DNA from 2 places in the Pseudoalteromonas sp. UCD-33C genome. Region 1 is predicted to be linked to the other one. Evidence: predicted binding sites of a transcription regulator. Region 1 holds the regulator's gene; the other holds the start of a gene.
The links. The regulator sigma-54, encoded in region 1, starts transcription at its own class of promoters, with help from an activator protein. The targets are predictions, from matches to a motif close to GTTGGCACGNNNNTNGNNT.
Positions count from the first base shown of each region.

Region 2: flgB (flagellar basal body rod protein FlgB) is a predicted target of sigma-54. The motif match lies at 1,749-1,767, and genes of this name have one in related genera.

Region 1 covers NZ_LJTB01000001.1:616,165-619,588, reverse strand. Annotated here, with positions in the region: gene ptsN (PTS IIA-like nitrogen regulatory protein PtsN) at 1-378, opposite strand, end outside; gene hpf (ribosome hibernation promoting factor) at 382-669, opposite strand; gene AOG26_RS02720 (RNA polymerase factor sigma-54) at 697-2,193, opposite strand; gene lptB (LPS export ABC transporter ATP-binding protein) at 2,309-3,034, opposite strand; gene lptA (lipopolysaccharide transport periplasmic protein LptA) at 3,031-3,424, opposite strand, start outside.
Region 2 covers NZ_LJTB01000003.1:263,619-267,042, forward strand. Annotated here, with positions in the region: gene flgE (flagellar hook protein FlgE) at 1-121, opposite strand, end outside; gene AOG26_RS09300 (flagellar hook assembly protein FlgD) at 173-856, opposite strand; gene flgC (flagellar basal body rod protein FlgC) at 870-1,301, opposite strand; gene flgB (flagellar basal body rod protein FlgB) at 1,304-1,714, opposite strand; gene AOG26_RS09315 (CheR family methyltransferase) at 1,880-2,710, opposite strand; gene AOG26_RS09320 (chemotaxis protein) at 2,732-3,424, opposite strand, start outside.

The DNA.
Region 1 (3,424 bases):
ATCTTTAAGTCTATCAGCAATTGTTGATAAGGTCTTTAGGTGAAGCTGACAGTCACCATCTGGTACGATGAGTGCCACAAAAATATCAACTGGACGATTATCAATTGCATCAAAATTAATAGGGGATTCACTCACTATCACAAATGCATGAGGCTCATCTGCGCCGCTCATTCGGCCATGTGGAATAGCAATACCTCGGCCAATGCCGGTGCTACCTAGTTTTTCTCGGTTGAGTAAAGCATCTAGGATATCTTGTTGCGATAAATGAGGAAGCTGCTGGTGGGCCAGTTCGCTGATATATTCAAGAATTCTTTTTTTGCTATTAAAAAGGACCGCAGCTTTGCTGCAGTCCTGGTTAGTAAGTGAACTTAGTTTCATAATTTAATGTCGAGCTAATTTCTCTTTGTGTTTAATGACTTGGCGATCAAGTTTATCGACCAGTGAGTCAATGGCTGCGTACATATCTTGATGTTCTGTAGAAGCGAATAATTCGCCTCCGTTTACATGTAAAGTTGCTTCTGCTTTTTGGCTTAATTTTTCTACATCTAGAATGACATGAACATTATTAATATGGTCAAAATGCCTTTCTAGTTTCGCAAACTTGGTGTTTACATAGTCTCTTAATGAATCTGTGATTTCTACATGACGACCAGTTAAATTTAGTTGCATAAGCATTTTTCCTTCTATGTAAAACGTCTAAATCAGACTCTTACGCTGATTAGACGGAGGTATTGCTAGAGACTCACGATATTTTGCAATTGTACGTCTAGCTACTTTAATTCCTTGCTCAGCCAATATATCTGCAATTTTGCTATCACTCAATGGTTTAGCTGAGTTTTCTGCAGCGACTAACTTCTTGATTAAAGCGCGTATTGCTGTAGAAGAACACTCACCACCATTTTCGGTGCTGACATGGCTTGAGAAGAAATATTTCAACTCAAAAATACCCCGTGGGGTATGCATATATTTTTGCGTTGTTACCCGTGAAATCGTCGATTCATGCATTTCGACCATTTCAGCAACATCATTTAGCACCATCGGCTTCATTGCTTCAGGGCCATGTTCAAAGAAAGCTTGTTGTTGTTGAACGATACAGTTGGTCACCTTTAATAGCGTATCGTTACGGCTTTCTAAGCTCTTAATAAACCACTTTGCTTCTTGTAAGTGAGAACGAATAAATTGGCTGTCGCTACTTGATTTAACTGAGCGAGACATAGCTGCATATTGGCTGTTCACTCTAATCTTTGGCATACAATCTGGGTTTAACTCGACTACCCAGCGACCTTTTACTTTTTTCACTGATACATCAGGTATGACGTACTCAGACTCTTCGCGTACTATGCTATCCGCAGGCTTAGGGTTTAAGCTGTGGATGAGCGTCATCACTTCTTTAAGCTCGTTTTCTTTAAGCTTAGTCTTTTTCATCAAAGTTCGATAGTCGCGACTCGCTAATAATTCGATATGCTCAGATAAAACCATTTTAGTTTCAGCTAAATATGGCGTATCGGCATCGAATTGGCGTAGCTGAATGCACAGACATTCTTGTAAACTGCGCGCGCCAATACCCACAGGATCAAATAACTGAATTCTTTTTAAGACCGCTTCGACTTCATCAAGTTCGATTTCTTCTTCATCGTTATTTTGATTAAAGCTTTCGACGATATCTTCACAGCTTACCGTTAAAATACCTGAATCATCGATAGCTTCTACAATTGCGACAGCAATCGCTTCATCAGTAGGGCTAAATGGCGTGAGCTGTAATTGCCACATTAGGTATTCGTGAAGAGTTTCGGTTGATGCACCTTGATAGATAGACTCATCTTCAGGCATTGGCCCTGATGATGTTGAAGGGGCGGCACTCATGTACTCATCCCAAGTAACATCCATGGCTAAGTCATCGCTTACGGTGTCTTTATTGAGAGCATCACTACTTTCTTGCTCGTACTCGCTAGGTGCTTCTTCGGCAGACGCGCTGACTTGCACATCGTCAGACTCCGCTTTTTGCTCATTCTTGCCGGTGCTTTCTTCATTGTAATCCGCTTCTTCCACTTCAAGTAGGGGATTACTATCAAGCGCTTCTTGAATTTCTTGCTGGAGATCCAATGTACTGAGCTGCAACAAACGAATAGCTTGTTGCAGTTGTGGAGTCATTGTAAGTTGCTGGCCCATGCGCAGCTGTAATGATTGCCTCATGTATCCCTAACAATCCTTTTAAAGTTATCGATAACTGTGCAAACACAGTTAAGTCATTATCGATTTATTGTCATTGTTATTAGTCTAGCAGATGCTCTAGTCGCTGGCGTAATGGTTACAGCCTGAATTGCTCGCCTAGATATACATCGCGTACAGTTTGGTCTGCTAATACGTGCTCAGGTGTGCCTGATGCAATTAGCTCCCCATGAGAAACAATGTAGGCTTTTTCACAAACATCAAGGGTTTCTCGAACATTATGGTCAGTAATTAGTACACCGATACCACGATTTTTTAGGTGCTCAATAATTTTCTTTATATCTAACACTGAAATCGGATCAACACCAGCAAAAGGCTCATCTAAAAGAATAAATTTAGGATTAGCGGCTAATGCACGGGCAATTTCAACGCGGCGGCGTTCACCACCTGACAGCGCCATACCTTGGCTATCGCGAATGTGTTGGATGCTGAATTCATCGAGTAAGCTATTTAGTGTTTCTTCGCGACCTGCTTTGTTTAGATCTTTGCGGGTTTCTAAAATAGCCATCAAGTTTTGGTAAACCGTTAACTTTCGAAAAATTGACGATTCTTGTGGCAGATAGCCGATACCTAAGCGGGCACGATTGTGCATTGGCAAAAGGGTAATATCGTTATCATCAATGCTGATTTTACCTTTGTCGCTTGGGACTAGGCCTACAATCATATAGAAGGTGGTGGTTTTACCCGCACCATTTGGGCCAAGCAAGCCAACAATGCTGCCCGCTTCAACTTCAAGACCGACATTTTTAACCACTTGGCGGCCTTTATAGCTCTTAGCTAAAAGCTCTGCTTTTAATGTACTCATGGTTGGCCTTTATTGTCTTTTTTATTTTCAACAGGCACTAAAATAGTGTGTACACGATCTGTTGAGTTTTCGTCTTTTTCAGCACTGATCAGCTGCTGTGCCATATCATAGGTAATGCTTTTTGCTGTCACTTTTTGACCAGCTTGAGTAACTTCAGCTTCACCATTTAAGGTTAAGAAGCGTTTTGCAACATCATAACGAACTTCTTCGGCGCTGGCGCTCATCACGGTGCCATCAGTTTGCTTTTCTTCGAAGTAAGCAGGCTTACCTGTGGCAATAATTAACTCTACTGTACCCTCGGTGTCACCGCCGTGTGCTTCAAGGCGTTCAGCGGTAATACGACGATTACCATGCACGATCTCTACGTTACCTTCAAATATGCCAACGCCA
Region 2 (3,424 bases), on a different contig from region 1:
CAGCGAACTCTGCACGAGACTCTTTAAAGCCCGTAGTATTAACGTTAGCAATGTTATTTGCGGTAACGTCTAAATCTTTTTGCGCGGCTGCTAAGCCTGTTAATGCAATATTGAAGCTCATAACTCACCTCTAACCTATCTCTTAGCCTAAGCTAACCCAAACCTTTTTTACTTATGCGATTTCAGCTATATCAGTTAGCCTAACCGCACCCTCTTTTGTATTTACGATAATGCCGCTTGCGCCATTAATATTGACACTTTCAATATTCTTAAAGGTCGCCATTGGCATACTGCTGTAGTCTCCATTGACAAAGCCTTCAGCACTGATGTCATATTCACCTTCAGGTAGCACATTGCCATCATTGTCTTTACCATCCCATTCAAAACGAAGTGCACCCGCTGACTGAGAACCTAATTCAATGGTACGCACTAACTGGCCTGATGAATCCGTTATTCTTAGCGTTAAAGATTCAACAGCGGTTTCTGCAACCACCGACCCTTTAGCTAGATTTTCGCCATCAAAATCAATGGTGTCAGACTCAAGTAACGCTTGCTTACCAACAAGAGTCGAAGCCTGTAACGCAGAATTTGATGTCATTGATGCAGTGAGTGAATCAAACTTCTCGTTTAAGTTTGAAATACCTTCAGCCATGGTAAAGTTCGTCATCTGCGCAATCATTTGATCGTTATCAGCAGGATTACTCGGATCCTGAAACGACAACTGCTGTGTTAACAACGAAAAGAAATCTTCCTGAGAAAGCGTGTTGTTGTCTTCTTCAGTTGTTTGCGTACTACTTTGATTCCAACGCAAACTATCCATATAGGATGATGATGCAGAGCTGATGTCGTTACTCATAACTTATCCTCGGTTACCGTTGTCCTAACAACAGTGTTTTACTTAACATTTGCTTAGCTGCATCAGCAACTTGCACATTTGTTTGGTAAGAGCGAGAGGCAGAAATCATATTTGCCATTTCTTCTACAACATTAACGTTAGGTTTGTAGATATAACCATTTTCATCCGCACTTGGGTGGTTCGGGTTATATTCAATTTGTAGAGGTTTATCACTCTCTACAATGCCTAACACTTTAACGCCAACAGAAGAGCCCTGAGGATTGCTTTGTGATGCTGACGCTTTAGTCAACTCTGCAGCAAAAACAGGGTGGCGCGCTCGATATGTCTGATCTTGACTAGAACTAATCGTATTTGCATTCGAGATATTACTGGCTGTGGTATTTAAGCGAACATTTTGCGCACTCATACCGGTTGCTGAAATATCAAAAACATTATACAAACTCATGATTAAGCTCCTTGACTACCGAGGGCTTTTTTAAGGCCTTTAATTTTACTACTCATAAATTGCAGGCTTGCCTGATACTCTAATGAGTTCTGTACATACAAGTTTCGTTCCACTTGTATATCGACTGAGTTACCATCACCTGTATCTGCTTGATTTGGCGTACGAAACATTTCTGCGCTGCCAACAAAACGACTGCCCCCGGCAATATGTTTAGCATCGGTTCTTACCATGCTATTGCCGCCTTGTTGGTTGCTTTTTGCCGCTTTTAATGCCGAGGCAAAATCGATATCTTTCGCTTTATAGCCCGGCGTATCAGCATTAGCGATATTTGTCGCTAATAACTCAGCGCGTTGTGAACGGATCAACATCGCATGAGGATGAACACCAAATGCTTTATCAAAACTGATAGCCATAACCATCTCCAAAAAATTGACTCTGTAGAGGTTAATGCAAAAGCTAAGCCAAAAATTTAGGAGTAATTTGATTTATATAAGAGACTGAAAAATAAGTAAATTTAGCAACCTAAGGACTAGGTTGCTAAGGAGAGTTTACTTTTTCTGATAGTTGCTAAGGAGAGTTTACTTTTTCTGATAGATGATACCTGGGTTACAACGAACCATATCAAAGCTATCACTTAAGCCCGCCATTGATTCTGACGCACCTAAAAACAGGTAACCTTTCGGGTTTAAAGCTTGAGCAAATTGAGAAATGATTTTAGCTTTTACTTCTGGTGAAAAGTAAATCAACACATTACGGCAAAATATGATGTCAAACTTGCCCATTAGGGCATATGAATCGAGTAAGTTTAAATGTCTAAAGCTGACCATTTTACGTATAGGGTCAACTACCTGAGCCATTCCATTACCGCTGTCCTTGAAGAACTTTTGACGACGCTCCATCGACAAGCCACGAGCGAGCGCCAGCGAGTCATACTCAGCATTCTTGCACATATCAAGCATGGTATTAGAGATATCAGTGCCAATAATTTGCGCACCCATCTTTAACACACCTGGGTTTTTAGATTGGAACTCGGCAACAGACATGGCAATTGAGTACGGCTCTTGTCCTGATGAACTTGCCGCTGACCATATTTTTAGTGGCCTACGCACATCTTTAAGCTCAGGAAATAGTTTTGTTTTCAATAACTCAAACGGATATTGGTCACGAAACCAAAGCGTTTCATTGGTTGTCATCGCATCAACGACAGCGGCACGAAGCTGCCTCTCATGAGGGCTTAGTGTTTTACTTACCAACTGTGATAAAGACTCAACATTAAAACGCGCCATAAGCGGCGCAAGGCGGCTTTTAACTAGATAAAGTTTATTATCGCCAAGCACAATGCCACATTGTTGCTCTAAAAAAGAGCGGAATTGATCGTATTCGCTTTGTTGTAAATGCTTATTTTCCAAAGTAATACCACCTATAAATAATTAATCACAATGAACCCACTTCTTCACAGCTGTCGCTAATTCATCTGGGTTAAATTTTGCAATAAAATCATCAGCACCCACTTTTTCGATCATTGCTTGGTTAAACACCCCACTTAAAGAGGTATGCAAGATCACATGCAAAGGTGATAATTTTGGATCTGCCTTAATTTCAGCGGTTAAGGTATAACCGTCCATTTCTGGCATTTCTACATCAGATATTAATAGACCAACACGTTCAGTAATATCATTTTGACAATCGAGCTGAGCAATCTCTCTTAAACGTAAAAGTGCTTCTTTTCCGTTTTTAGCTAGTTCAGTTTGTACACCTAGAGGTTCAAGCGCACGCTTGACTTGGTTTCGAGCTACTGCAGAGTCATCAGCAATAAAAACAATACGCTCACCCAAGTCACGCTGAATCTCACCTTCACCAACTACTTCAGCACTCACTTCAGTGTTAACTGGGCAAATTTCGTTTAATATCTTTTCTACATCGAGAATTTCAACTAATTCGTTTTCAATCTCAGTGACCGCAGTTAGGTAAGAATAACGTCCGGCTCCCGAAGGCGGCGGCATTATTTTTTCCCAGTTCATATTCACGATGCGTTCAACACCACCAACTAAAAACCCTTGCACTGAACGGTTGTACTCAGCAATGATGATAAAACTGTCTTTGATATTTTCAATTGCAGGGCC